DNA from 3 places in the Bacillus sp. Marseille-P3661 genome. Region 2 is predicted to be linked to each of the others. Evidence: riboswitches for the same ligand, from Rfam matches in the RefSeq annotation. Region 2 holds a riboswitch; each other region holds the start of a gene.
The links. A riboswitch is a leader RNA that binds a small molecule or an ion and turns the genes downstream of it on or off. The one in region 2 is predicted to bind cyclic di-GMP.

Region 1: it holds a riboswitch for cyclic di-GMP, as region 2 does, so the genes downstream of both, C1724_RS20690 (Flp family type IVb pilin) here and C1724_RS00430 (copper amine oxidase N-terminal domain-containing protein) in region 2, are expected to answer to the same signal.
Region 3: it holds a riboswitch for cyclic di-GMP, as region 2 does, so the genes downstream of both, C1724_RS09075 (hypothetical protein) here and C1724_RS00430 (copper amine oxidase N-terminal domain-containing protein) in region 2, are expected to answer to the same signal.

The regions. Positions count from the first base shown of each region.
Region 1 is NZ_LT965956.1:352,052-362,775, forward strand. It holds gene C1724_RS20650 (type II secretion system F family protein) at 1-289, opposite strand, end outside; gene C1724_RS20655 (CpaF family protein) at 295-1,641, opposite strand; gene C1724_RS20660 (AAA family ATPase) at 1,671-2,858, opposite strand; gene cpaB (Flp pilus assembly protein CpaB) at 2,967-3,461, opposite strand; gene C1724_RS20670 (pilus assembly protein TadG-related protein) at 3,474-4,379, opposite strand; gene C1724_RS20675 (TadE/TadG family type IV pilus assembly protein) at 4,382-4,765, opposite strand; gene C1724_RS20680 (A24 family peptidase) at 4,762-5,253, opposite strand; gene C1724_RS20685 (Flp family type IVb pilin) at 5,352-5,540, opposite strand; cyclic di-GMP riboswitch class I at 5,618-5,712, opposite strand; gene C1724_RS20690 (Flp family type IVb pilin) at 5,752-5,940, opposite strand; cyclic di-GMP riboswitch class I at 6,031-6,123, opposite strand; gene C1724_RS20695 (DUF192 domain-containing protein) at 6,351-6,689, shown strand; gene C1724_RS20700 (aromatic ring-hydroxylating dioxygenase subunit alpha) at 7,512-8,762, opposite strand; gene C1724_RS20705 (Ldh family oxidoreductase) at 9,057-10,139, opposite strand; gene C1724_RS20710 (amidohydrolase family protein) at 10,139-10,724, opposite strand, start outside.
Region 2 is NZ_LT965953.1:75,379-86,102, forward strand. It holds gene C1724_RS00420 (EAL domain-containing protein) at 1-505, shown strand, start outside; gene C1724_RS00425 (LTA synthase family protein) at 1,212-3,092, opposite strand; cyclic di-GMP riboswitch class I at 3,410-3,496, shown strand; gene C1724_RS00430 (copper amine oxidase N-terminal domain-containing protein) at 3,649-5,016, shown strand; gene C1724_RS00435 (DUF2922 domain-containing protein) at 5,150-5,368, opposite strand; gene C1724_RS00440 (DUF1659 domain-containing protein) at 5,407-5,631, opposite strand; gene C1724_RS00450 (FecR domain-containing protein) at 6,033-9,548, shown strand; gene C1724_RS00455 (hypothetical protein) at 10,096-10,683, opposite strand.
Region 3 is NZ_LT965953.1:1,962,863-1,973,586, forward strand. It holds gene C1724_RS09060 (ATP-binding protein) at 186-1,442, shown strand; gene C1724_RS09065 (UvrD-helicase domain-containing protein) at 1,768-5,175, opposite strand; gene C1724_RS09070 (PD-(D/E)XK nuclease family protein) at 5,188-8,091, opposite strand; cyclic di-GMP riboswitch class I at 8,318-8,401, shown strand; gene C1724_RS09075 (hypothetical protein) at 8,554-8,772, shown strand; gene C1724_RS09080 (response regulator) at 9,017-9,655, opposite strand; gene C1724_RS09085 (sensor histidine kinase) at 9,648-10,694, opposite strand; gene liaF (cell wall-active antibiotics response protein LiaF) at 10,691-10,724, opposite strand, start outside.

The DNA.
Region 1 (10,724 bases), on a different contig from region 2:
AAATAAATTCCTCTACCTTTAAAGGAAGTCCCGCACTTTCTAATTCATTTTCTAACTTGTAACGCTTATGATTGGATGTTTTGATATTTTTTGATAAAGTCTTAATCAATTCCTTAAATGGAGATTTCTGTTGGTCTTTAGGTTCTTTTTCAACGTTAACATCAGATTTTTTTGTATCTTTTAAGATCAATTGCTGTATTCTTCTTTTCACTTGCTGCTGCTTTTTTAAACGGTAAGTACCAATTAATGCAAAGCACAAAGTGGATAAAATAAATATAAAAATCAACATCTGAATCACTCCCCATTGAACCATTCAGCGGGCAACTCGTAACCATATTGTTCTAATTTATCAGAGCAATAAGGACGAATACCGTTTGAAACATGTTTACCGATCACCTTACCATTTGAATCTGTACCTGTTTGTTTAAAGGAAAATAAATCTTGAAGGACAATCGTTTCGCCCTCCATTCCAATAACTTCAGTAATGTTAACAATTTTACGACTGCCATCTTTTAATCTAGACTGTTGAATAATAAGGTCAATTGCACCAGCCATTTGCTCTCTGATTGCCCGAATGGGTAAATCCATACCCGCCATCAAAACCATCGTCTCTAATCGCGATAACATCTCACGTGGAGAATTGGAATGCCCTGTAGCTAATGAGCCATCATGGCCAGTATTCATGGCTTGCAACATATCTAGCGCTTCCCCACTGCGAACCTCACCTATTACAATTCGATCAGGTCTCATCCGTAAAGAGTTTTTGACTAAATCTCGAATTGAAATAGCTCCTTTACCTTCGATATTTGGTGGACGTGTTTCTAGGGAAACAACATGATCTTGTGATAGCTGTAATTCTGCTGCGTCTTCTATCGTAACTATTCGTTCATCATCGGGAATAAAGGAAGATAAAACGTTGAGTAAACTTGTTTTACCACTCCCAGTACCACCACTAATAAAAATATTAAATCTTGCTTTTACACAAGCATCAAGAAATTTAGACATATCCTCGGTTAAGGATTCAAACTGCACTAAATCAGCAATTTGGAGTCGGTTTTGCGGGAATTTCCGTATTGTTATAGACGGACCTACTAATGATAATGGTGGAATAATTGCATTTACCCTTGAACCATCAGGCAAACGTGCATCTACCATCGGACTGCTTTCATCAATCCTTCTTCCAAGAGGAGAAACTATTTTTTCAATAACCTGTAACACATGGTCATTATCACGAAAATAATAATCACTTAATACTAACTTTCCTTTTTTCTCTACGTAAATTTGATATGGACCATTAACCATAATTTCTGATACATCTGGATCATTTAGCAATGCTGTGATAGGTCCATAACCAATTAGTTCATTTGAAACCATATCGATGATTTCTTTTTTTCCTTCAAAGGTTAACCGATCATTGCTTTCATTTAAAAATTTCATCGACTCGTTTTCAATTAATTGTTTTTGTTCTTCATCAGTTAAATTCGGTTTCTTTTTTAATTCAGTGATGATATGACTTTGCATCGCAATTTTAAGTTCAGATTCTTTTGGTATACTTCCCTCTCTTTTTTGAGGTGAAGCACCTTCACTTCTACCTTCATTAAAAGAAGACGTTTTCTCATTTAGCCGTTTTAATAATGACATTCTATTTCCGCCCTCCGAAAAACTGTTAACTATTTTTTAAAGAAGAGTATACTTCTTTTCTTTTTGTCTTTTTCTGTTACTCCTAACTCATCTGGTTTTGTCTGCAGCAATTGCTCTATCGTTTTCATCATTGCTTTGGCAACTGGTGTCCTTGGGGCAGATAGCACAAATGGTTCCCCTTTGTTAATAGAAGAGATAACAGTTCTGTAATCACTCGGAATTCTCCAATGTATCTTCATTCCTAACACATTCTCAATTAATTCCATCGTCATACCTTCCATTTCAGAGTCACGATTTAACACAATACTAATTTTTTCTTTAAGTCCCAATAAGTTAAGCGTATCAATGGCAAGCTTTCCATTTTTTAAGGCTGGTAAATCTAATGACGCGATCAGCAATATATGATCCGAATGTTCAAGTGCCACTAAGCTTGTATCAACAAAGGCTGGAGGTGTATCAATTACAATCGCATCATATTGGAGTTTCATTGTCTCAATCAAATAGGCAATATGCTCGCCCGTGATTAGCTCAGCAAATTCTGGTAATGTTGGCGCCGCTAGTATATCAATCCCCATCTTAGTTTTAACCAAATAATCATCGATTGATTTGTCGCCATTTTCATATGATTGTTTCACCCAATCGTAAATTGTTTTACTTGGCTGTTCATCAAACAATAAAGAAATATCACCAAACTGCAAATCTAAGTCAATTACTGCGACATTTAAATTATGTTTATTTAATGCAACAGCTGTATTAACTGAGATCGTTGTTTTACCTACACCGCCTTTTGTGCTACAGACTGTAATAACCTTTGCTGCTTTTTGCCTTTTAAAAGTTTGATCTGTTTCTTGTTTAAGACTGATAACTTGTTCAGCCTTTTTGAAAGATTCCACAAGCTCTGTTTCATCTGTATCAATATCAACTACATCGACAGCGCCAGAAAACATTGCTTTTTTATAATCAATATCAGCTTTGTTTAAAAGTAAAAGTACAGCAGTTAAAGGATAAACGCGTGTAATGCTTTGGCAAATCTCATAAGGATCGCTAAGTGTATTCGGACCAAGAATAACGACTGTTCCTTTTGAATTTTCAAGATCTTGTTTCAGATCAGAAAAGATCTCATAGATTTTGTTCATTTTACCTAACTCGTCAAGCAGCATTTTTACAGCTGATGAATACATGCGTTTCTCGGAAAGTATATAATAATTCATTCTCATTCGGCATCGTTCCTTTTATCCTAACGGAACCGTCCATATGGTGATCACTTAAGTTTATTAAGTAAGCTTCATATGGACGGTTCCGTTGTTTTATAACTTTGTATTTCATTACTCTTTAGTTCCTTTTAACATTAAGATAACTGTTCCAACATCCTTAGCGTGTGCTAGGGATACACCCTCTGTTGGATTAACTTCAACTGTAATCATTTGATAGGGCTCTTGATTTTCTCCTTCAGAAGATACTAATGTTTTACCAACAGCTAGCACTTTTATATTCTCTAATAAAATCTCGGAGCTTTTCTGATCGCCTGTCGGTGAAGGAAGAATAGCAATAATATCTACAATAGAACCTGGTCTAACAAAACCCGATACACTTTGAACTTCATCTACTGCTATTGATATAGCTCTTTTTCCATTTGCAATTTCAAGTGTAGGGTTCGTTGGTAAAACGTTTTCCTCTTCCAGGGTATCCTCTTCAGGATCTGGTGATTTTGCCATAACCGTTTGAGTAGTATTCCCTGTATTTGTAGTAACTATATAAAATATAGCTGACATTGTTAGGCCAAAAAGAATGGCTAACAACCAGATTTTTTTTGTATTCATAATAATCACCCACTATTGTGTAAGTTTAAAACTATATGTTCCAAAATTCGCTTGTGTAGAAGAAGACTGTCCTGCATGAGTTTCATTTATGAATCGGCCTGTAACAACAGCACCTGTACTAGTAGATGACACACTTTCTAAAAAGAACGTCGCAAAACCAACGACTTTAACCTGTTTAATCTGATTTTGATCAATCTGAATTGACTCGAAAATCGGAACAAGTACGATTCTCGAACAATCATTTGTGTAATTTAAATAAGTGGAGTTGGGACATAAAGAGATACGATGCTCAATCGCACGCTTTGTTGGACCTGCTAATTGTCCTGTTTGAGTATTTAAAATTGTTCCAACTTTCAAATCAAATTCATAACCATATTTTAAATCTGTTTCATAGTCTTTTGCTCCGGGACCGGTTAAGGCGATTGCACCAAAGTTTCCAGTTGCAGAATCACTAACTTTTAGCGTTTGTAGTGACCCAAAAGACAAATCTGAGCTTGGTTGCACACCTAATGGTATAGCTCCTTTGCCAGCTGATAGCGGTTGGAGTTCAACACGCGCATTTGCCTGCACTATTGGCTCGTTAATTCCTAATGCTTTGGCAAAGTAGAATGTTGCTTTTTTACTGACTATAACCTCTAGCATGGTATAGCTTTGATTTGTCGTCATTGTAAAATTTGTCAAATCTCCACCGTTTAAGTGGATTGCATTTTGAACCTCTTGTTCTGCTTGTGAATAATAATTTGGAAGCTCTTGTGCACCTGCTAATGCAGCAGCATCTGCTATTTTCTGGAGTCTATTTTTTTCAAGATAAATGGAGCCCATATCCATCACTAACGCAAGGAAACCAACAAATATGGACATCATGAGTGCGACCAAGACAATGACAGCACCTTCTTGTTGTTTTAAGAAAGGTTTCATTTTCATTCCACCCTCATGACAGTTTTTGTGCTAACCAATAAAGGGTTTGGCAGAAATTCTTTGAATAATGGAATCGAGAAAGTTATTGGATATGTCATATTTATCGTGACATAGGATCCACTCTTTCGGTTACTTGCCGAAGGTGTTGCAGAAATAGTAATATCATTAGCCTCAAGCGATGGTGCGGACTCTTTTGCTCGTTGTACAACTTCGGTATCTAGTGCACCTAAGCTAGCGATTCGACCTGCTTCCCGACCTGCATGCTCTAGCGTTAGATATGCATGAAAAATACGTCCGAAATCAACAATACCGAAAACTAAAAACAATAAAATAATTAAACTTAAAGCCAATTCAACGGTAGCTTGTCCTTTTTGTGATTTAATCAAAGTAGACTCACTCCCGTATAGCCTACTGTTCCTAAAACAATCGCAACTCCATATGGAAAAGCGTGATGCAATTCATTTTTACTTAGGCCATTTAATGTTCTTAATTGTGCTGAAAAGAAAATTCGTTTTAAAGAGGATAACAATTCTCGCTGTTTAAGTAAGATTATTAATGCTATAATACCGCCAATTATGGCTATATAGATAAAGGATCCAATCACAAATGCTGTACCTTTTAAAGCTCCAATTGCCATTAAAAGTTTTACATCGCCAGCAGCCATACCCCCTAACGCATAAGGAATAATTAATAATGCAAATCCAGTTAATAATCCTAATGAACTGAATACAAACCCATCCCAACCTGCTGTTAGGGTGTGTAACACAATTCCTAGCAGCATTGCTGGAAAAGTGACGATATTTAATATTTTTCGTTTCTTAATATCCGTAAAAAAAGATATAAGTAATGCTATAAGTAAGATGACGTATGTCATTCTTAAACACCTCGCAAGTAAATCTTCAATTTAAAGAAAACCCCAACTTTGACAATTCATTGGAATGAAAAAGTAGGGGTTTTCTAAAGGATTTGTTTTTAAGAACCAGACGGTGTAGTTGTACCTGTAATTTTGCTAGTAATTTCACCAAACTTTTTACTGATTTCTCCACCCATTGTTGTCATTGCTATAACAGCTGCTAAAGCGATTAATCCTAGAATTAATCCGTACTCTGTCATACCTTGTCCTTCTTCTTCTTTAAAAAACTTTTTTATTGAATTTATCATTTGTGAGTTCATCCTTTTCGATTTTTTTGCATAAAAAAATACTATTCGCCGAAGAATAGTAGGTAGTCCTCACTATTTTCGGTAACTGGCTGGCATATCGTTTTTTAGTGTTGACGATTTAGCCCCTTTAGTTTTGCGTCCCGCAATTTCCCACGGTTTGCCTTTATCTCTTTTTTATATGAATAATTCTTTAATGAATGTAAGTTGTTGTTTATGATCCAGACGTTGTAGTTGCACCTGTTATTTTGCTCGTAATTTCCTCGAACTTTTTACTAATTTCTCCACCCATTGTTGTCATTGCTATAACAGCTGCTAATGCGATTAATCCTAGAATTAATCCGTACTCCGTCATACCTTGACCTTCTTCTTCTTTAAAAAACTTTTTAATTTGGTTCATCATTATATGTGACCACCCTTCAGAATATTGAGATATTTTTTGTATAAAAAAATACTATCCCCCGAAGAATAGTAGTATCTAGCGATCACTATTTTCGGCAACTGGCTGGCATATCGTTTTTAGTGTGACGATTTAGCCCCTTTAGTTTTGCGTCCCGTGATTTCCCACGGTTTGCCCTTATCACGTTGTATTACAAACAACCGATTGCTTGTTGTCGCTGTTGTTTGTAAATGAATAATAGCATCTCTAAACTAAAAGCGACAATGACAAAATTATTCATTTTATAGTTAATTATGGTATAAAATATTTAAGATTTCTTATAAAATCTTTACTTCTACATAAATAATGTCTATTAATCCAACATTTATACTTTTAGTTAATCATTATGCTTATAAAGCAAAGGTCGTGTTTTAGTGAGGTTAATTGAAACAAAAAGAGTGCATGAAATTCCTATAAAAATCATTAAATACACTAGCTTTTTTAAACGATTTAGAGGATTAATGTTTCGGCTTAAACCGATTGTTAATGAAGGAATTCTAATAGAGCCATGTAATTCGATTCACATGTTTTTTATGTTTTTTCCTATTGATGTCGTTTTTTTGAACAAGAACAATCAAATTGTTTATGCAAAAGAAAATGTTAAGCCTTGGACCGTTATCTTTCCGATAAAAAACGCTAAATCAGTATTAGAATTACCTGTAGGTTCGATATCGAGGTATCATATCAAGGCTGGTAGTTCGATAAATATATGAAAATACATTGTTGGTGAATCCTCTTCATCAACCTGATGAAGAGGATTCACTTGGTATTTTTTACGCGGTTTCCTCTTCATTGGCTTGATGAAGAGGATTCACTTGCTATTTTTAATGCGGTTTTCTCTTCATCGGCTTGATGAAGAGGTTTCACTTGGTATTTTTAATACAGATTCCTCTTCATCGGCTTGATGAAGAGGATTCACTTGGTATTTTTTACGCGGATTCCTCTTCATCGACCTGATGAAGAGGATTCACTTGGTATTTTTAATACAGTTTCCTCTTCATCGGCTTGATGAAGAGGAATCACTTGGTATTTTTTACGCGGTTTCCTCTTCATCGGCCTGATGAAGAGGAATCACTTGGTATTTTTAATACAGTTTCCTCTTCATCGGCTTGATGAAGAGGAATCACTTGGTATTTTTTACGAAGTATCCTCTTCATCGACCTGATGAAGAGGAATCACTTGGTATTTTTTACGCGGTTTCCTCTTCATCGGCCTGATGAAAAGGAATCACTTGGTATTTTTTACGCGGTTTCCTCTTCATCGGCTTGATGAAGAGGATTCACTTGCTATTTTTAATGCGGTTTTCTCTTCATCGGCTTGATGAAGAGGTTTCACTTGGTATTTTTAATACAGTTTCCTCTTCATTGGCCTGATGAAAAGGAATCACTTGGTATTTTTTACGCGGATTCCTCTTCATCGGCCTTATGAAATTGTCATTCTCATCCATGTATTTAACAATAAAAAAAACTATACGCTGATAGACAGCTTTTGCTGTCTATCAGCGTATAGTTTGACCGTTTGCTTACAAAACCTTTTTATTTAACTCCCATACTATAAAAGTCAATTAAATCCTCAACATTTGGAGCGAATCGAGTTTGGAATCGTTTAGTAGTGACATCAAATCCATCGCTATAATGATGTTTTTGTTTCTCTAAAGGCAATTCAATAAACTGATTTTTTTCTGGATCTCGAATCACACCAATCGGATCTTCACCACGTTCAACTTTTGCAATTTCTTCTTTTATCATTTGACGATACATAATAATGCCTTTATCTGTTGTTCCAAGACGCTCATCAGTGCGGTCTGCTATTGCCCCCTGCGTAATCCAACACATAATATCTTGACCGTCAATATAATCAACTATATACTCACCATTTTCATTTTTATATGGAACCTCATAAAATGGAATTTCTTTTAAAGACTCAGGAATCTCAACAGATGGATGCTGAGCATATGCTTGATACCAAACATGCCATGTTGTTTCATCATCTACGGGCACACGCATTTGAAACGCATAGCTGCCTTCACCGGCTGTTCCTCCAACAGCTAAAATGTATGGGAATACAATTGGATGCCCTACTTTCCAATCATCACTTTCCTCAGACTGTCCTTCAAATAAGCGGCGTTTTATAATACCATACTCAAATCGATCAAATGCTATTTTTTTATGATGGCGCACAAATGCATTTTCATCCACTTCTCCCTTTTGTTCTTTTACAAACTGAGCATAATGGCCGTGTAGCCATTCGGTATGGGCTGGGTCTAATGAATTTTCCATGACTTGAAGGAAATTTACCGGTAAGGTTGCATGGCCAATGCTACGGATAGCGTTTTCTACTGCAAAACCATCTATACGTGGTAGAAGTGGAGCCGGTTTAGGTCCTAAATAGGCAAAGAACAACCCTCCCATCTCTTGCACTTCATACGCTTTTATTTTAATCCGATCCTTAAATGTACTTGTTTCAGGTTCGTTTGGTTGATCAGTACAGTTGCCCTTACTGTTAAAACACCAGCCATGATACTGGCAGCGAAGTCCTTCTTCAGCAGGCATACCGTAAGCCATAGAAACACCCCGATGCGGACAACGTTCCTGAATTAATCCAATATTACCTGAACGATCTTTATAGAGTACTAAATCCTCTCCCAATAAGCGTACTTTTTTTGTAAATTTGTCTTTTAATTCAGAAACTGCTGCTATTGGAAACCAATAACGTCGGAGTAAATTACCCATTGGCGTTCCTGGACCTACCTGTGTAACTGTTTTGTTTTGCTCAGCACTCATCATAATAAATTCCTCCCTTTTAACAATTAAAACTTTGCCCCATTATTTTGTTTCGTATTACGAAACATGTTTTGTATTATGAAATTTATAAAAATAATATATCATGTTTTCCATATTTTTTCAATTAAAAAAACTAAAATTTCTGAATTTTATATTCACACTTCTTTATATTGAAATGAAATGGACATGAAAAATAATCAACTGTTTAGGTTGTTATTTAGGAACATAAAAAGAAACCACAGCTGCTATAAAACTGTGGTAACATGAACAACCTTTCTTTTTCCTCATCTTAATTCTCTACTCTGTTGTCTGAAAAATCGCAGATTTTATTTTAACTTCATTTTGCAAGAAGTCTTTTATTAAATAAACAGTATTACTGTTTAATGGAATACCAGACTTTAATCTTTCTACAAATAACTCATTTTCAATCTCTCCAGGTAAATAAATACGCTGTACATCTTTAGCCTTAGGAGATGTTTTAAAAGTGCTTATCATGAAGTCTACTCTTGTTTTGAATTCATCCACTGGTGTAAATTTGGATATGTCAAGGGCTCCGAAGAGATGTCCGCAACCCCATGCAGTCTGAACATTACTTTGAACATTATTTGTTTCATTTAATAAATTTTCCCCTTGTTCAAAAGATAATAAAGCACCCGTTAATACAGCCGATAGTACTTCATTTACAACAGCTATTCCATATCCCTTATGTCCTCCAAATGGTAATACAGATCCTCCTAATGCCTCCCAGGCGTTAGTTGTCACATCACCATCTTTATCTAAGGCCCAATTTTCTGGAATAGGTTGATCATTTCTAGCCATCATTCTGATTCTACCTCTTGCGGAAACACTACAAGCAATGTCTAATATTATCGGTGATTCGTCTCCTGCTGGAATAGCATACGAAAATGGATTATTACTAATTAGAGACTTACGACCACCCCAAGGTGCCATAACATCTCGACCATTAGTCACACTGAAACCGATCATATTATGTTCAATTGCTTTTTTAGAATAATAGTATGCAGGTCCAAAATGACTACTATTACGGACTCCTACTAAGCCAATACCAAATTGTTTGGCTCTTTCAATCGCTAATTCCATAGCATAATTAGCACCTAAAACACCCAGTGTATTATCACCATCAATAACACTAAATATCCCATTATCCACAATATGATTAAAATTGGGTTGAGCATTTAATTGTTTTTCTATAAAACCTCTAGTGTACCGTGGCAAGTTATGGATACCATGTGAGTGAATCCCTCTTAAGTCTGCATCAACTAATACATCTGCGATTATTTCTGACATCTTTTTGTCTAAACCAGCAATATCAAAAGATTGTTTGGCAATGTCTCTAAGAAGTTCAGCAGATACAATCATTAATTTCTACCTTTCAATTGTGTTTCCGGTACATCAATATTAAATAACTTAATTGCATTACCTCCTAAAATATTTCGTTTTGCCTGTTCATCTAGAAATGGTAAATCATATATGGTGCTTGGTAAATCAAAGTCCCAATGTGGGTAATCTGATGAATACATTAACTGTGTTTCTGCATTGATTGCTTTAAATGTTGACTTCAATAACTCCAAATCATCCGGTCTTTCCATTGGCTGTGTTGTAAAATAAAAATTACGAATATATTCACTTGGTTTCTTTGTTAATATCGGCGCTTCGGAAGAACGCATCATGTACTCATGATCTAAGCGCTGCATCATAAATGGTACCCAAGCTAAGCCACTTTCAATCCAAATCACTTTAAGATCTGGGAACCGTTCAGAAATGCCATTGATGACCCAATTCGTTAAATGAATCATATTATAGAAAGTAAATCCTAGTGCATGTACAGAAATAAACTTATTTAATTGTTCCATTGAACGTTCACCCATCCAATGATAACCGGCATGAAATCCAAGTGGCATTTTTTTCTCTTGAAGTAACTCATATAATCTCATATACACGTTA
Region 2 (10,724 bases):
AATTGAGGAAATTATAAACGAATTTCTATCACTTGCTAAACCGAAAGAAATAAAACAAAGCTATACGAGCATTCCACAATTATATAAAGAGGTGGAAACCTTATTTGAATCTGAGGCAAACTTAAAGAATATCCAGTTTTCGAAAAAAATTACCGAAGATGTCCAGCCTATCATGTGTGATCGTAACCAAATCAAACAAGTGCTCATTAATGTCATTAAAAATAGCATCGAGTCCATTGAATCAGGAGGGCTTATCAAGGCTAAAATTTGCGCAAAGGAAGAGTATCTTGTTATCAAAATATCAGACAACGGCGTTGGCATCAGTGAGGAACGCCTACAAAAACTAGGTGAGCCTTTTTATAGTAACAAAGAAAAAGGAACAGGCTTAGGTTTAATGATGTGCTATAAAATCATCGAAGAACACAATGGCACCATTTCCTTCAAAAGCCAAGTGAACAAAGGAACAACTGTCAAAATTAAGCTGCCACTGGGGCAGGAAGTATAGATGAATGGTATAGACGTCTGGAGAGGTGTTAGGCCAGGTGCCAGGAAGGTTCCGAGCGCTAGCCATTTCTAAAGTGCCAAAAAGGTGCTAGGGTGCAAAGTGCCTGATCCACCAGGTGCCAGGCACTTCCTCACCAGAGTTCCATACACTTCCTCTTCAGGTGCCTGTTTCTTCTCTAGGTGCCTGTCACTTCCCGAAATTTGTCGAATGATATTTAAAAGTGGCCATTGTGGCAGAGAAATATATAAAATAAGTTGTTGGCAGAGCTGATCATTTTAATAAATGATTGGCTCTTTGTTTTAATGTCAGCGCGTTTGTAGAGTGTGGAAATTTAGTTAGCGTCCAATAATCTAGGAATTCGCTTAGAAATTGGATTATTGGATTACAAATACGATGAATTGGATTACAAGTACGACAAATTGGATAATAAATCATAAATTAGGATTATAACTACTAAAGTTGTTTTAGAAATCTAGGATTTTCGCTTAGCGCGGTCTAGAGGAATTTATTTATTTGGCATTAACAAACAATATTTTGCGTCCATTGAAGCTTTAAGCCAGAGGTATCAAGGTGGAAATACATATCTCAGCGCAGCGGCATGCTTAAAAACCTTAAACTCAAACCAACATAACAACCCTCAACCCGAAATTGCACACTGCCTAACCTACACAAAAAAGCCACCAATACTAGTACTGGCAGCCTATCTTTATAATTCTCTTTGTGGCAAGCTCTTCATATATTGATCAGAAAGCTGCATCAGCTTTAGAACGCGATTATAATCCTCTTCATATCGGGAAAAATCTTCAATCGGGTCCCTCAAGTAAATGTCAAGGGCTTCGCCATCAGTAAACCCTTCTTCAGGACGAAACGCAATGTCCTTATTAAAGAACGCTCCGTTTGGCATGTAATATCTCATTCCAAAAAGGTTATCGTAATAATTGACTAGGTCCTGCCCAAATATAACTTGATTTTCTAATGAAAGGTCGAGTAGATTTGCGACTGTAGGCATCATATCAATTTGGCCACCAATTGCAACGTTCTCCTCGCTAATGTTTTGCCCGCCAACAGTCACGATAAATGGAATATTAAATTGATCCAGCTGTGTATATTCATGCCCAATGGCCGCTTCTAATACTTCAAAATCAAGTTCACTTAAGCCGCTTGGCTGTAATCCGAAGTGATCTCCATAGAATACTAGTATGGTGTCCTCCCACATGCCTTCTTTCTTCAACGCGTTCACTAGCTGCTCCAATGCCTGGTCCGTATAGTTGATGGCTTTTAAATAAGAGCCAACTAAAGTGCCATCAAATTTTTCAGGAAGTTTAATAACATCATGGTTCCCCGGAATAATAAATGGGTGATGGCTAGAAAGTGTTACAAATTGTGCATAAAACTTTTGATTTTGCTCGTGCAGCTCCTTCAATTCTGGCAAAGCCATGTTATATACATATTCATCGGATGGTCCCATTCCGATTACATCTTCATGACCGAAATTACCGAAGAAATTGATATCGTAAAATTGATCAAATCCTAATGCCGGGTACATTTCATCCCGATTCCAAAACGTCACATCATTCGCATGGAAGGTTAACGATTTATAGCCTTGCTCCTTTAACAATCTTGGAAAACTAGGAATCTCGCGGTCTCCAAATGTTTCAGACGTTGCGGTCCATGGAGCAGGATATAATGATGTATTAAATAGAAACTCCGCATCAGATGTATTTCCTTGTCCAATTTGTTGATATACATTTGGGAAATAAAGACTTTCTTTTAATAATTCATTTAAAAATGGCGTGACTTCTTGGCCATCTATTTCAAGGTTCAATGTAAAATCTTGAAAGGCTTCGGCTTGAATCACAATAATATTTTTATCTTTTGCAATACCGTTCAACTTCAGATCCTCTTTCGGAAGGTGAACTATTTCCTTTAGTTCATGAACTAGATCAGGCGTTATTTCTTGTTCCGCATCTGTTAGTGCAGTTGCACTTGCCGCAACCGTTTTGGCTGAAAGAATTTCATATGTTAAAATACCTTGTTTTTCAGCAGCTAGCACTGTATCAGCAATCACAGTATCTTTTTGTGTAAAAATATTAAATGCTAGAAGAGCGATTCCGACTATCATCACAGGTAAAATAAATTTTAGTGTTCGTTCACGATTCTCAATCAGTTGTGCTTTTTTTCGAACCAATGCAAGAACAGTAAGTAGGATTAAATCTGCAAAAAGAACAAGATAAATCGGATCGATCAATTGCAGCACACTGTCCTTAATGGTTCCAACCTGGTCGATCTGCGAAAACGCTTGAAAGGTTACAATATAACCGTAATAATCATGGTAAATCAATATGGCTAGTAACAGTATTGAAAATACAAGATTTATGGTTACATACAATAGCTTTTTCAGTCTATACAAAGGGAATAACTCAACTAGTCCAAAAATAAAAAATAAATAGCCTATTTCTACAAAAATCGTATAGAAAAATCCTGTTCCTTCGAACAACAATGTTCTCACGACAAAAAACTTTAATAGTACAAGTGCTAGGAACACAAAAAACTGCGTATGAGTTTCTAAACCAAATTTTTTAAACAATCTATATCACATCCGGTAAAAGATATTGTTCTACAAAAATATTAGACTATTAAAAATACTAACGTTATCATTATATCACCATTTATGGTACCTGCCACTTGCTGAATTTTTTCCATTCAAGTGACAGGCACTTCCCGGATTTTGTCGAATTATAGAATATAATCTATTTTTTTGAAAAAAACCTCTTAGTTCTGAAAGTGAATTTTTCTCGAAATTTTATCGCCATTATTCGTCAATATAAGACTATTTACATATATCAATCCAATGAATTTTCTCCTATACTATGAGTAGATTTCCATAAAATAAATATCAGTCTTTCTGATCAACGGCAAAGCTATTGAAAGATAGTGACGCAAAGCTATAGGGACTAAGTCCTCCTGAGGATATGTTCGCCAGCTGCCAGTAAAGGTGAGTTCACTCATCCTTTTTCTGGATGAGTTTTTTGCGTTGTAGTAACTGAAAATTGCATTCAATAAGGGTGTAAATTCAAAATCTTTTGCGGTTATGTGTTTAAATTTTTTATATATAATACCTAATAATTAAGGAGGCTATAAATATGAAAAAGAAAGTAGTAAGGCTATTATCATTATTCCTTGTATTGAATTTGTTTTTATCGATGGCAGCTTTTGCGGCTACAAAAGACCCTATTATTGTGGTTGCCAAAAAAGGTGGCGACAATGGTGGAGGAAATAGTGGTAGTAATAATAGTAAAGGTAGTAGTGGTAAAAGCAGTAGTAATAGTAGCGAAAGTAATAGTAATAGTGGAAGCAACAGTACAAGTGATACTTCAACAGAAACAACAAGTTCTGACACTGTTACCGAGGTAGATACAGAGAATGCAAGTGTTGAAGAAACAGGTACATCCGAAAAGGAAGTTAATGCTACAAATGAAAGTGCTATTTCTAAAAAATCAGTTAAAGATCAAAAGAAAGCTTTGAAAACACAAGTTAAGAGTGGAGAAATTTCACAAGAAGAATACCAAAATCAAAGTGAACAGCTTCAAAAGGACTATGAAACTGTAAAAGATCAAATTAAGCAAGAGCGTCAACAACTTCTTGTTGAGTATAAGGGGAATTCTGCGGAGCTTAAGAAGGCTGCGGCCCAATTGAGTCAGCAATTAGAAACAAATGAAGAGGACATTGAAGCTGAAGAAGAGGTTTTAGAAACTATTTCAGAACTTTACGAAGCAGCGGGAGAAATAGATGAAGCGGTAGCAGCTCAGGAAGAGGCTGTAAAACTTGATTATGAAAACATTGGACGTTATAAAAAGCTTGCAAAATTGATGGAAAAGCAAGGTAATAACAATATAAAAGCATTTGTAAACGGAACACATCCAGTTTTCGATGTTCCCCCAGTTATCAAAGATGGTCGTACACTTGTGCCATTCCGTGCAATTTCCAATGCATTAAGCGCAGATGTTGCATGGGATGCTGAAACTCAAACGGTTATTGTAATTAAAGACGGTGTCGAGTTAAAATTAGTAATCGGTGAGTTAACTGCATATGTGAATGGACAGGAAATTAAATTGGATGTTCCTGCAGAAGTTATGAATGCTCGTACAGTGGTGCCGTTACGTTTTATTAGCGAGGCGTTTGGAGCAACGGTAAATTGGGATGATGAAACATCGAGTGCCATTATTATAGAAGATGAACTAATCGACGGAGAAATTACGGATAGTGCTGGCGAAGAAAATGCGACAACAGTGGAAACAATTACAGATGAAGATAATACGGTTACAGAAGAAACAACAGAAGGCGAAGAAAATACAGAAGTAGAATCTACAACAAACGAAAATACTTCTACAACTAGTGAAACAACAACTGCAGAAGGTACAACTTCTGAAACTGCCGAAAACGTAAGTGAAAGTGATGCAACAAACACAATAAATGACGTTCAAGATCCAGAAACTACAGCGACGAATTAGGTTTTCTTTAGTGATGACACATGACAGGAATTCCTGGTTAAATTGGTTCATATACAAAATGTAGATATTTTTAAAAGGGAGCTGATGGCTCCCTTTTGTTATATAAATTTATTTCAAGCTGTGATATGAATCCTTATATTAACTCCACATTTTGAACAGTTCGCTCTACCACGCGAGCGCCTTTCTTGGATACGAAATCACCGCCTGTTGAGAAAAAAATATTCTGAGCAAGTATCGTATCCATAGCAGCTGCTACTGCAATAGGATCAACAGGTTCTGTAGGATCATCAATTGAGATCGTTGAGGTTTTTCCTTCTAAATTCATAAACTGTAATTCTAGTTTTTTACTCATTGACTTTAACCTCCTTTCTTGTAAAATTTACGTCTACATTACCCATTGAAAATTTCATAGTTGCTGTTTCGCTTAATATAATTTAGCGGATGCTGCTGTAGAGATGAAATGGCTTGTGCAACTGCTAAAATCCCTTCAGGTGTAGCTGTTGTTTTCAAGTTGTTGTAATTCTTCACCTTTGTCATGATCTTGCCATCTAAATTCATCCCATGATCATACTCTAAACTTAATTGACTATCATACATATTTTCTAACGCTGCCATCGTTGATCACCTCCCTTCACTATATAAATAGCGCTAACTAGGGAAAAAGAGGGGTGCATATGAAAATTTTTTTATCGATGATTGATTTTGTAAAAAAAGATATAAGAGGATTCGACAAAATCCGGTAGGTGCCTGTCACTTGGAGGACAGTATTCAGGAAGATGGCGGGCGCTTTGCGAAACGACAAAATTCGGGAAGTGCCTGGCACTATGCAAAGTGCCTGGCACCATACGAAATGTCTGGCACCTGGTGAGGCTTTTGTTGGTGTTCGGCCAGGTATTTATCGGAAAAGAGGTAATTTGCCTTGCAGGTATACTGAGTTTTTTTGCATTTTTTATTAACATTTTATGAAAATATTGCTAGAGTAGTATAATATAATAGTTTTATTTAAGGGGGACGTAATGAAACGAATACGAATCATGCTGTCTTTTTTACTAGTATTATCATTAATTTTACCTACTTTATCGACAGCAGCAGCCAAGTCTACAAGAATTGCTATTACTAAAGATGTAAAAGGAAAAGTATATATGAAAAAAGGGGGAGGGAAGAAAGAGTTTGGTGTGAAAGATGGTTTTAGTCTTTCACAAGGTGATACTGTACGGACAGGAGTTAAAAGCTCAACGAACATTGTCTATGATGATGGATCTAAAAGTACGATCGGTCCTACTTCTAAAGTGGTTATTTCTAAACTTAAAAATGATGAATCTTCAAAGAAAACAAAAATTAAGATGCTTTCGGGTAAGATTTGGAATAGCATACAAAGCTTAACTAACGCTAATGATGAGTATGAAATTGAAACACCAACATCAGTAATGGGTGTTCGCGGTACATTATTTCTAGTGACAACATCTCCACTTGATAACTCCACAAAGGTTGTCGTTTTAGACGGAGAAGTTGGAGCATCTCGAAGCAGTGAGCAAAATGATTATGACAATAGCAACCCAGAACAAGTTATTTCTATAAATGAAACAATGGATATAACCTCTGCTCAAGAACCAATGGCTGAAGTTCAAACGTTGAATGCAGCTGAATTTGTTCAAGAAGTAGAAGTTGAAATTTTAGTAGAAGTGATACAAGACGTACTGACAGTTGCAGAAGAATCACATAATCAAGCCAATCAGTTGAAAAATACGCAAGAGCTTGAAACGCTAAAGAACTCTGTAAAACTTGTAAAACAAGCAGCAGCGCTCGCCCAAATTCAAGAAAATCTCGTTAATGCTGTTAAAACATCAAGTAAAAATGCAGAGGTTGAGTCTGCACTGAAAGCAAAAAATCAACCAACTCTTTCAAACATTGAAACTAAAACAAAACAATTGAAAGAAGAAGTATTGAAAAGTGAGCAGGAAATTGTTGAATCTGCCAAAAATGCAGGAATGACAGAGGAAGAACTTGATGAATTATCGGAACAAACGAAAATGGCGGAGACGTTCCCTACAAGCTCTGGAAATACAGGAAATAACGATGGTTCAGATTCCGATGATGAAACCACTTCAAATCCCGAGCCTGGAGAAGATGACGATTCAAACTCAAGCTCAGATCAAGGGCAAGATGATCATTCAAGCTCCAATACACCACCACTATTTGTCTCTGAACCTCAAGCACATGCAGGGGTGGGGAATGGTGACATTACACTAACAGCTAATTTGAATAAAGCTGGAACTGTTAAATATGTAGTAGTAGAACATGGTGCAACAGCGCCTAGTGGTTCACAAGTTTGGTCTGAATTAGCTGGTGATGTTAGTAGTTATGTTGTTTATGGCCATGGTAGCTTTACATTAAGTGGTTCTGCTTCAACATCTAGTACTATTAATAATTTACCAACCGGAAAATCATATGATATTTATATGGTTGCTGGATTGAGTGGGACAGATATTTTTCAAAATGATGTCCAAATCATCGAAAATGTGAATGTAGGTGATCTGAGTTCGCATTCAGATGAAACATTGTTAGAACAAGGCTTTGCTTTAGGTACAACATCAATTGAGTATAGACCTGCAAATGGAAATACTTTAGCAATTAAGGTTTCATCAGATTCTGTAATTCCTACAGGAATCGGTGAGTCTGCACCAGCAGATTTGCTTTCGTACCATAGGGGAGATGACATCGCTGTAAATGTAGGACAGTATATTCAATTATATGAGCTTGATTCTAATAATAACGTGGTTAAGTTTATGGAATTTAAGGTTGATAGTGAGCACATTAGATCTAATACAAAAACAAAATTAGAAATAGGCTCTCAGGATCCTAGAACCATAACTATGATGTTCAACACAGCATTAGAGGAATCTACTTTTACTACAACTGATGTGATCGAACTATTTGCCATAACAAATCAAGACAGCTCAAATGATGTAAATGAGGAAAATATCGAATCCATATATTGGGATCGTACAAATCTAAATGTACCTAAGTTAGTTATTACATTAAACAAGGAAATAGTTCTAAGCCGCTCATATATCATGGAGCTGGAATTTAAAGATCTCACTATAAAATATGCAGGCCTAGATGAGTATTTTGGTGGTCATACTACTGTAGATGCTATAAATGATGAAAGCCGTGTATACATAACGCTAAAGCATATAAAATCAATTGCTGGTAACGAGATGGATCCAGTACTAGCAGAATATGTTTCATGGTGGTTATATGAATTAATTGATTACGGTAATATAGAAAATTATATTGAAGATAATGCCGAACTATATCAAAGTAAAATTGCTGAAACTGCTGCACTTGATTTAGAGATGCTTCTAGAGATTATCAATCAAGTTAATGCAGAGGGTGATAGCGAACATGCTCCTGTAGATTTAGAAACACCAACGTTAGAACACGCTATTAAAGATGAACTAATATCGGAATGGTTGATTAGTACAGGCCTGACCGTGGGTTATCATTTTTCTGGTAATAACATAACATATAGTGTTCAGCTCAATGAAAGTGAAACAGGACTTATTGATGCAAGAATAAGGAACGAAAGCCTAATTCTTGAACCAACTGATAAGTGGGGTACCTCTATTAGTAACACTGTCGAGGTAGAAGTTATCGCAACCAATGAACATGGATCGGTTAGCGATACATATATAATCGATGTTTATCCAGACGTAGTTAATTATAGAATTAGCAGCACTTCGGAAGGAGTCAAACTTGAGTGGACAGACAGTAAAATTGCAGAGGTAACAGGTTACAAAATTTTCCGCGCTCAAACTGATCAGTTTGAGCATGTCAATCAAGCGGCAGACTTACTTGCTACAGTTGGCAAAGGGCAGCAGTACTATATTGATCAACAAGGCTTAAACTCGGATATCTATTATTATTTTATTAGACCAGTTGTTAATAATGAAATATTTTTAGAAGGTAAAGTAATTAATTTGAAAAGTTATCTAAAACAGTCCTTAAATTCCAATTTTGGTATATTTAGATCATTCATTAATAGTGATGAACTTGATTCCTTTAGCTTAAAGGGAATAAAGGAAAGTATTATTAACACTGAAAATATGGTCCAAGAGGCACTAGATAGTGGCTTGTCACAACAAGAAATAGAAGGACTTGATAATTACCACTACTATGTTTCAGCTAAGGAAAAATTTAATAATGTTACGTTTGATGTACACCCATCGTTTACAACAATGGATACCATTACGTTGAATTTTTCTGAACCGATCGTATTGGAGAATGGGGAAACCTTAGAACTTTCAAAGCTTAAACAGCTAATGGGTATTTTTAAAAATGACAGATTTTTCGTTGAGTTTGAGGTTATATCTATCAATTCTGATAAGACAGAAGTAGTATTACAGACTGCGACGCCTTTAGATTTTAACCAGGATTACTCCGTTTTCATTGATGATGACTTAATCATTAGTTCGACGGGGAGACGTTTAGTTGAATCAAGATATCCTATATTGGCTATTGAAATCGATTAATGTAGAGATTTTTTTAAAATTAACGCGTTTTATACCTGTTCGTGCGTTCAAATTTAGCAATATAATGTGATGTGAATGAGTATAGGCATAGCTTTTAACGCTATATTAAACATATTTTTATAATAACGCCTAAATCTTAGAGAAAAACAATCTGAGGTTTGGGCTTTTTTTGTTGATTTAGGGTAGTATGCGGACATACGATTCGTTATTTGTGGCAAAAAGGCGGTTTTTAGGATATGGCAGACATACGAAACGTTATTGCATTGAATTGAGACCAAAATTTGCGTAATTTACTTAAATCGCGTATTCATTGTCCGGAAAACCCACTAAAAGTCCGCATTTTATAGTAATAAGGTATCATATGTCCGGAAAAAAACTTGCATTAGAATATTCTGCTTTAGAGTAGTAGGTTTAGAATGAAGCACGGTCCTTGGCCAACATGTAATTGAAAGGATGTACTCCTGCTAAATTGTGTTACTTATGGTGAAGTTAAATATGCAAGGAATATAGAATTGCTAATATGAGAGGGAAAACCATCGACCACAATTTATTGCTTTTCGTTTAGAATCTCTAAGACGCTTTGATGTTGCTTTTGAATCGTAAATATTTGGTGAATTTCGCTACTTAATTCTGATTTTGTTTCATCAAGTTTTTTCATCGCACTTCCATAGTAAAATGCTACTTCTTTTCGCATCTCACTTTGTTCTGCTATTAATGAACTTTGTCCTTCTTCCATTGCACCAATTTTAGAATCCATAGAGCCAATCTTAGACTCCATTGCACCAATTTTAGAATCCATAGAGCCAATCTTAGACTCCATTGCACCAATTTTAGAATCCATAGAGCCAATCTTAGACTCCATTGCACCAATTTTAGAATCCATAGAGCCAATCTTAGACTCCATTGCACCAATTTTAGAATCCATAGAGCCAATCTTAGACTCCATTGCACCAATTTTAGAATCCATAGAGCCAATCTTAGACTCCATTGCACCAATTTTAGAATCCATAGAGCCAATCTTAGATTCCATTGCACCAATTTTAGAATCCATAGAGCCAATCTTAGATTCCATTGAATCAAATTTGTTTTCTAGTGAACCTAATTGCTTTACGATTTGCTTTAAAAACTCTTCCATCTTTATCACCTCCTACTTGATTACTATTATAAATATTTAAG
Region 3 (10,724 bases), 1.9 Mb from region 2:
CCATCTATTGGTTGGATACTTGGAATAATTTTCTTTATTACAGCCAGTTTTTTTACAAAAAAAAATCAATAAACAGGTTCAAATGAATTGCTATTATTTTTTTAAAGGAAATTTTCGAGTTTAAGAGAATTTATAAAACTTAAGGTTCTTTTGTTGTCAATATATAGAAGGATTGGGGTCCTACTGTGAATTACCATCTGATTGAAAATATTTCTTATCACATACTAGTCGTATTGCTTCCATTAGTTATTTATCATCTGTTTATTAAAGAAGAAAAACAGAATAGAAGTAAAGTATTTTCAAAATTCATGTTAATATCGTTAACAATGCTCTTCTTGACTATGTCAAATCCTTTGTTGTTTTCTGAGGAATATCTATATGACTTCCGAGTTATTCCTATTATTATTACATTCTTCTACGGAGGCGTGAGACCAGGCATTGCGATCATAGTCATTATGTTATTATATAGATTCTCACTTGGCGGTAGTGGATTTTATGTCACGTTCATCAATTATACAATTGCTGGACTGATATTAATGATGATGAGAGAAAAATTTCAGTTTTTATATTCTATAAAAAAAAGAATTCTATTACTGAGTATTTTTTACTGGGCCATTGCAATCACTAGAGCTGTGTCACTGTTACAATTACAACAGGTTGAACAACTTTTTTTCATGCTGATATTTTCTATTTTCACCTGGGCTACTCTTATTATTTTAATATTTATAGTTGAAAATATAGACATTCAAATCGCACACTACAAACACATTCAAAGTGCTGAACGGTTAAACGTTGTAAGTCAGCTAGCGGCGTCAGTTGCGCATGAAGTAAGAAATCCGATGACTGCGGTTAAAGGTTTTTTACAATTAATCAAACAAGATAACAATTTAAATGAAAGTCAGAACAAATATATAGATATTTCATTAGACGAACTACTGCGCACTGAAACTATTATTAATGATTATCTGTTATTAGCGAAGCCTACTACAACAGAAGGCAACGAAGATTTAAATGTTACATTAGAGGTAAAATCCATGATAGACATTATTACCTCTTATACAAATACACATAATATAGTAGTAAATACGTCTATTCAAGACAGTCTTTTTTCAGAAGGTAAAAAATCCGAATTTAAACAAGCCATCTTAAACATTATGAAAAATAGTGTTGAAGCAATTAATCTAAATGGCACTTTAACAGTTAAGGCTTATAAACAAAACAATAATATATATATTGAAATTCAGGATAATGGGATCGGAATGACACCTAGCCAAGTAAAGCAATTAGGTGCACCTTATTATTCCACTAAGGATAAAGGCACAGGCGTTGGACTAACAATAGCTTACAGAGTTATTAGTGATATGAAAGGTAAAATAATCGTCAAAAGTGAAATAGGTGTAGGTACTATCTTTAAGATAGAATTACCTTTAGTAACTAGATAATAAGTTAAAACTGAATTCTAGGCTCACTGTGCTATTCCTACATTATGCAATATCTCAATTTCTAAAAAACTCCTTGGTTTAAAAACGTTAACTGTCTACAAACAAGGAGTTTATTTCACTTTTTGGTTTAAAGCCAAGCCACCATTCAATGCACAAAGAAAAATAATTAATCCATAGTTATTTTAATCCTTCTATATGAATGCAATAAATATTAATTAAAAAGGATTCTTCATTTGTTAAATGAACAAGAGAAAAAAAGTGCATACGTTCATTAATATCTACGGTATGGGCACTTAACTCTTGAAATCAAATTGTGGATGGTTGTTCAACCAACCATCCAATTGTCCGTTTTTATTCTCTCCATATCAGCTATGGCTTTAATTACTTCTTTCTCATATGTTGGATCATAAGGGATAGTATAGTAGCTCTTTTTATGGTCACGAAGAAAGATTATTGCCATGTTATCTACACAATTTTGGGTTATTTTTTCATAAGCTAATTTATATAAATAAAACTGGGGTTTATAGTATTGTATCAATTCATCAATGTTGTCATTGATCATATTTGTTTTCAAATCTATCACTTCGATACCGCCATTTTGATTTTGTACAATCTTATCGATCTCTCCAATTATATGAACACCATTTAGTTCTAAGGTAAATTCCCACTCATTTGCAACTGGCTGTCCTAGTGACTTTTGCTGATAAACCTCTACCAGAGGCATCACTTTTTGATAATATACTGCAGCCTCACCTTTATCTGTAAACATTGTAAAGGCCTCTTTATATGCATCATCTTCAGCATAGCCTTTATCAAGCAATTCGCAGATACGGTGAACAAGTGTCCCTAGAACTGTCGCTTTTACATAATTCGAATAACTTGTCGACTTTAAATCTTCATCATCAACATCAAGTTCTTCCTCTTCAAGCCACTTATCATCTAACTTTAGGATATGCTTTTCATAAAAAACTTCCGGATCGTTGACGTAGCTCATTACTTCAGACACAGAGAATGAAACTGGTATTGACCTAGTAATTTTCACTGAAGGACCATCATAAATTTCCGACTCCGTTTCTACTGGCGTTTGTTCAGCAATAGTAGTTTTAATTTCAAGATAATTTCCCAACTTCACACTAGAACATATGCTATCGTCTAGCCACTTTGACCATGTATTTTTTATACCATTTTCATGCGCTGTTAAAATAAGGCTATCCCTTGCACGAGTTAAAGCTACATAAAATAAGCGTTTTGATTCTTCAATTGCTTGTTCTTTGACTAACGAAGCTAGCATTTCAAAATTTGGTGATTTGAATTCGATTGGATCTGCGAGTAGATCTTCCTCGTTTTCAATTTTAAGCTTTATACTTAACCCACCTCCATGATCATACCTGATGTTGCGGGTTTCCGGAGGCATGGATTTAGATAAATTTGGCACAAATACTACTGGAAACTCCAATCCTTTTGATCCGTGTACAGTCATGATATGAACAAAATTCCCTCCTGAAAGCTCGACTTCAGCATCTCCTTCTTTTTCAGAAAGATCAGCGATAATCGCAAGCTTTGTTAACATTTCATCCATCGAAGACGAACCTAAATCAACAATAGTTTCAATTACCTTCTCAATATTCTTAACCTTGCTAAGGTTATTCTTTTGTAAAAGTAAAAGTTTTTTAAGTCCGCTATCCTCAAAAAGTCGGTACAAAACTGATCGAATCGCACCTGACCAGTGAAAAGGTACCCACCTTTTATACAGTTGATAAAATGAATCTAACTTACCTTTAAGATTCTCATCGTGAAGATTTACGAAGTGATGTTCATAAATAAAAGTTGAGATTGACATTTCCTCACCATGTACAGCTTGGATTTCTATAAACTCATCCATCGTTACCCCAATTACGGGACTTCTCAAAACCGCCATCATGTAAAGAGGCTCATACGGTTTATTGATCCAATTTAAAAGACTAATAAAGTCTACGACTTCTTGTCTCTCATAAAATCCTAATCCACCATACACATTAAATGGAATGTCTACATCATTAAGAGCCTTTTCTAAGGTTGTTAAGTTTGTACGAGAAGCTATAAGGACAGCGATGTCTCGCCATTCAACAGGCCGCCAGTGATTGCTCTCTTTATCATATACTTCTCTCCTATCTTTAATTAGTTCAATCATGCGGCGCGCAATCATAATATATTGGTTCTCATTTTTACTTTTATCCTGTTCTTCCGTGATTCGGATATACTCTACTCGTTTTTGTGTTTCGATCGGTTGATTTCGATATGCCGTTAGTGGTGAATATTCGGTTTTATATAATGGTGCATTATCGGGTAACATAGAGCCCATTAAATGATCTTGTTGAAATAATAAATTTATAAATTGGATAATGCTGTCACATGTTCGGTAATTGATATTCATGTCAACAAACGAATAGTTAGGTTCTCGCTTTGCTACTTTTGCTAAACTATTTAATAATTGTACATCTGCCCCTCTAAATCGATAAATTGATTGCTTAGAATCCCCGACAATGAACGAATATGAAGGCTTTATTTTCTCTAGCATCGTCATTTGCAGTTGATTTGTATCTTGATATTCGTCTATTAGAAAATGTTTAAAAAGATTTGAATAGTAGCTTTGTGCTTGCTGATTATTTAATAGGGAAATAGCTTTCTGCTGCAAGTCAGAAAAGTCAAGTAACGCTAGCTCTCGCTTTTTAGTTTCATACTTTTCGTCAAATGATAGGATTAGATCCTCAAATTCCCGGACTACCATTTTAAGAACTTCTTTTTGTTTTCCTGTTGGACTTTCCTCCCATACATTTCTAGCAGCAAGCCAGGAATTTAATAAATTATAAAAAGCTACATTTTGCTTCTCGTATTTTACAGGAACTTTATTTTTAATTTCATTAGATAATGTAGTACTAATTGCATCATAAAGTTGATCTCCTATTAAGTTAGATCCATAAATCATCCTTACATTATCATATGTTTTCCGAGTAGCTGGAGTCAGTTTGGAAATATCGGGATTAGACATAAAAAACTGCTCCATTTCATCTTGAAAATTTTCTAAGGCTGAATATTTCATTGTTTCCCATTCAGTTAGTAATGTTTCGATGTGGAGTGTTTCCTTAATATTTGTTTTAATTTCAAATTCTTTGAGTTTGGCATAAACAGAAAACAAACATTTTTGCAGTTCTTTCGGGTAAATCAGGTTAACTATAGTCTGCCATTTTTGAGCTACATCGCTTTCTTCCATTAACTCGGAGAATAGTTCAGCTTTAACTAGGTTACTTTGGGTTTCATCCATAACTTCGATATTCGGGAAAATCCCTATCTCATAGGTGTGCTCTGAAACAATTCGTTGACAGAAACTATGAAATGTTGAAATTATTGCTTGGTCTAAGCTTTCGAGCTGATTTATCCAAAACGTCTCAGCCACTTCCAAGTGTTCTTGATACTCTGCTCCAACGCTTGTCAACTTTTCATTTAATCTTTTTCGAATCCGATCCTTCATTTCAAGTGCAGCATCCTCTGTAAATGTGAGGGCTACAATGCTAGGTACATCTGCACCTATCTCGGGATTGCATTCTAGCCCTAGTTTACTTTTTAATTGTTGCTCACATAAATAAACATAACGTTCTGTTAAAACTTTTGTCTTACCAGATCCTGCACCTGCAGCAACAACTATTAACGGCTCGTCTCCGAAAATGGCCTTTCTCTGCTCTGGATTAAAGTTCATATAAATCCCCCTTTACTCTTTACCATGCTTTTCGGTCGTTACCCTGCAAATCATTTTATAGTTACAATATTTACAAGAAGCTGATGAATATGGTTTAACAGAAAAGTCGGTAGCCGTGCCACGCCAAAGTTTCTCGATTAATGCTGGAAATTGATAATCATTAATTAACGTTTCGCTATTAATCCGTTCAATATTAGGTTTTATTTTAACATTTGGTTCAAATCGCATTTTATGACTCTCGTCTATCCAAACTGTATTTTTGTTACGAAGATTTGGGTCTTTAACCGAAATATAACCGCCACCAATAGGTTCTGCCTTTTTAATTACATGTGCTTTAAATCTACCTTCATTAAACTCTTGCTCAAGCGCCATCATATAAAGGGGAACTTGAAGCACAATTCCGCTCGGAATTTCATTTTCAAAATCTAAATTCTTATTACTTGATTTATAATCATAAATAACAAAACCATGTTCATCTATATCAATACGATCAATTTTCCCTGTTAATACTAGAGGTTCGTTGTTCGGCATATCGATACTTAATTGAACAGGCTCTTCGATTCGAAAGATCGACATTTCCGCTATTTGGTCATTTTCCCAAAAACGATGTTTTTCAGCAGCCAGCCATTTACGTAATTTCTTCCACCATTCTTCTTTTTCTTTATTTAAAATCCGTCTGGACAGTTCATAGTGTTTTTGGACAATGACTTCCCATTCTTTTTCAAAAATTGTTTCTAATTTTTCTTCCGCTTTATTATTATAGAAAATCTGGAGGTCTTTGAATGGACGCCCTTTCACTTCTTTATAGAATTCTTCAATAATACGATGAAGCATATTTCCTGTTTCACGTGGGTCGATTTTGGTTTGCTTTTCAATTGGTGGTTCTACCTTCAAAACCTGCTCAAGTGAATATCTAAATGGGCATGCAGCATAGCGTTCTAATTTGGTAATAGAGATATTTGAGGACAATAGGGAAGTCTCCCACTTTGCTGATATACGTTCAGTCCCTTTTTCTAAGTAAGCAAGGTTTCTACGAAATTGTTTAAGTATTACCGGTTCTTGCTTTAATATCTTTCCTATTCCAGCATGATAAGCCAATTTCTCATCAAGTTCATCATCTGAAACATAAGTATTATTATTTAATCTGTTAATCGAAGAGTAATTCGTCGGCTTAACATAAAGCGTTGAATCCACTATATATTTAGAAGGTAGCATCGGCTGATTCGGATTCATACCTTCTACATATGAAAATGATAAATAAGTTGCTATATACTCTAACTGCGCAAAAGCTGCATCGTCTTTTAAGCGAAAATAACTTGCCAATGGAAGAGGATATGGACTATCTATTTCATCGACATATCTTTCCTGAAAATAACCACTAAGTTTCGTTTGTTTCGGAAACTCTCCTTCATTTAGACCTAGAACAAATAAATGTTTTCCCTTGAATATTGGTGCATCTCGAAAAGAATAAATTTCTATCCCATCATGTGGTGCACGGTCTATATATAACCTTTCATGTTCGAGTCTACTTAACAACCATACTTGATACGTGTCAAGGTGAACATTTACAGATTGAATTGGTAACGGTTTCTCATCGTCCAAACTGTACCTGAGAAATTCTATTAAGGTATTAAAAGCTCGTAATTCTAATGCGACGGCCTTGATCTGTTTTGATGATTTGGTCTTAATGATCTGTTTCCAAGTAGATGGTAGTGGCAGCTTGTCCAAAAGCCCTAGTAGGCTTTCATTATATTTTCTAATAGTTTGTTTTTCTTCTAATGATTGTTGATAATCCACAATGCTAGCCACAATTGAGCACACATCATCATGGCAAATTTCCCGATTAGCGATAAATTGTTCCTTAATTTGGTTATACTTAGTTGGCTCTATGAAACATAACTTGGCGACACTATCAACCAAATGAACTTGTTCCCATTTAGTTTGCTGGGGGACATGCTGCTGAAGAATAATAGTAATAAAAGCAAAGATACCAGTTTCAGTAAGTGATTTATTTATAACCTTCTTAATAGGAATACGTTTAGATAAGCTAATTCGCTCAAGCTCTGGTAAATAAATTTCCTCATTTACAAATACAAGTCCATATTGATCATAACGATTTCCATTTCTTTGTTTGTCAATTGAATCTAGTACACCATGAATTTCCTCTTCGATAGTCGTTGCGCTAGTTCGTTCTTTTTTCTTGCAAATCGTACGATCGAGAAAACTCAGTTCCTCATTATATGTAGTAAATCCCATCGTTTTTAAAGTTGAGACGGTTATATTAATTAAAGGTGTCTTAAACTCCGGAAGATAAATAGTTACTGGTACAGCAGATGCTAATAAATACTGTATTAATGAATATTGAACTGGACTAAAATCGCTATAACCATCGATTACTACATGACTCAATGGAAATTCAGTTAAATGTCTCCCTAGTTCAACCGCTTTAAATATCCGATTTTCTGGATCCATAAACCCTTTTGCGTCCCGATAAACATCCTCATACTTTTTAAATATAGGTTGAAGATCGAGTAGTGGTCGGGGGGTTTGTTCAATTGTTAGCCCAAGGCGTTTCAATTGGCCATATGTTTCAGCATATGCTTTTGCCTGTTGAACTAATTCTTTGTATGAATTATAGGTGTTCGCTTTGTCAAGAATTTCACAAAAAAAGAAAAACCGTTCTTCCTCAGTAATCTGCGTAAATTGATAATTTTGTTGCTGTAGAATAAGAATTGCCAAATCATCGAAAGTTTGAAATCGTATACCAGGCTGTCTTTTCCGAGCATGTTGAAACCATTTCATTGATGGTAAAAGGTAATAAATTGGTTTCACTTCATTTGTCTGAAAAGTATACCATTGACACAGTCGTTCCTGTGATGCGATGTCTGACAACGATGTAAATAGTAACCGACCCACAAAGATCACCCCATTAGGTAAATTTCTTTATCTACTATTATAGACAAAATGGAACATCATAAATAACATAGCTATTTTTTTCATAAACTCCACCGCTAGAATGAAGATTATAATTACCTTAGAACCAAAACCAATTAGGACTAATTAACCATTTTAGGGGAAAATGTCGAAAGTTGACAAATAGTATTTGAAGTTATTATCAATACGTCTTATTATTAAATTAATAATTTGATAAAGGCAAACTTATTGAAAGATAAGGACGCAAAGCCACGAGTCTAAGGTGTGGAACTATGACAGTCGGGTTGCCAAACGAACGGGTACAATTAACTATGATAAGTTTTAGAATTGACATTATCACAGCTTACCTGTCTTTTTGGTAGGCTGTTTTTACGGACCCCAGTTTGGGAAAGTAGTAGGTATACATACCAGCAAATAAATTTTTAATAGAAAGGCGGAAAGAAATTGACTGTATTATTTGGAACTGTCGAATATTTTGAGAGAGAAATTATGAATTATCTAGATGAAAATCAATTTAGTGGAGAAACTGATTACCATTTATCTATTATTACTGCGAGACTTGAGTATGAAATTTTACACGATTTTGTTTGCGATGAACAAATTCGCGTAGAATGTTTGAATAACCTTAAAAATGCTACCGATATACTATCTTTATGTAAATAAAAAAGTAAAATAAAAGATTAATGAAGCCCCCAATCCTAATATATCCACGTTGAGGGCTTTTTTAGTCTAAGGGATCCCTCCATAATTCCTTTTCATACTAATTTAACCTCTTTCTGCAATAAGAACAAGCGTTCCATCTGAATATTTTACTATATGTGCAACCTTTCTTTTTCCTCAAGTTAGAACCTTTATTTCAGCAACAATAAGTATAAAAAACTGCCCCAAAACAATTGGGACAGAATTCTTATTTCATATTTATCAGATCATGTTTGAAGGCATATATTACTGCTTGAGTTCGATCTTGGACTTCTAGTTTTCCTAGAATGTTACTAACATGTACCTTTACAGTTTTTTGGGATATAAAGAGTTGATCTGCAATATCTTGATTTGTTTTTCCTTCAGCCATTAGTAATAGAATTTCAAGTTCACGCTCTGTTAATTGATCATGTAGATGCTCCACAGGCTTTTGGCGCATTTTTGTCATTATTTTACCAGTAACTTCCGGTTCAAGAACAGATTGTCCTTTATATGTTGCCCGTATAGCATCCGCAATTTCGTTTGCTTTAGATGTTTTTAACATATAACTAACTGCACCAGCTTCAAGTGCAGGATAGACTTTTTCATCGTCTAAAAAGCTAGTAACAATGATTATTTTTGCATCAGGCCATGATTGAATAATCATTTTAGTTGCTTCAATCCCATCCATTTCTTTCATCACTAAATCCATTAAAATAATATCGGGTTTAAGCTCAAGCGCTAGCTTAACTGCCTCCCCTCCGTCATCTGCTTCTGCAATCACATCAATGTCAGTTTGTGAAGAAAGATATGCCGAAACTCCAATCCGAACCATTTCATGATCATCTGCAAATAGTACTTTAATCATTGCCACTCACCTCATTTTTTATGTAAGGTATTTTTACCTCTAACCGCGTACCTTGATTCTCAAGACTGATAACCTTAAGCGTTCCCCCTAATTCAAGTGCACGTTCTTGCATATTTTGCAATCCATATGAACTTGTTTTAACTTGATCTACAATGAAGCCAACACCATCATCAACGACACGTAATATCACTGTATCATCCCTTTTAATAACCATAACATGTAACGAATTTGCTTTTGCATGTCGTAATGTATTAGAGATGGACTCCTGTAATATTCGAAATAACTGATCCTCGACACCTTTGTCCATTTCGAAATTTTCTAGTTTCCAATCAACGATAATCGGAACTTTTTGCGTTAATTCAGTCAATAATTCCTCAATTCCCTCCTTTAACGACTTCCCTTTTAGGGCAACAGGTCGTAAATGGAGTAGCAGCGCCCGCATTTCTGATTGTGATTGATGAATCATGTTTTCGACCATTTTAAGTTGTTTTTTTACAGGTGAGTCTCGGAGTGAACTTGTTTCGTTAATCGCTGACATCATCATCGATGCTGCAAATAGCTGCTGGCTAACTGAATCATGAAGGTCACGTGCTAGACGGTTCCTTTCTTGAACAACAACCTCTTGTAAGCTTTTTTCACGATCCACTGCTCTTTCAGTTGCGAGTCTTTGTGACAATTCGGCTTGTTTTTTTAATTTCATTTCGAGACTAAGTAGGTGTTGTTGAATTTGATTAATCTCCTGTACAGTTTCTATCTGTTCAAAGGAGATTTTCTGACCTCTAATCAAATTATCAAGTTGCTGATCAATCAAGTGCAGCTTTTCACGCCAGAAAGAGCCTGATGAAATACCGCTTATTGTTCCGATACCAATCATCACCGTGAAAATTACAATTATATACGGAACCCCCAATACACGTGCAGACCAAAGCTCTGACCACTCTAGTAAAGGAAACGCATAAAACGTCGAAGATAGTAACAAAACTGCACTACCAAACGAAACGATTAAACCAACGATCACCTGTTTTATTATAAGGTTCATATTCTTTTCACCTCTATATCGCCTGACCAG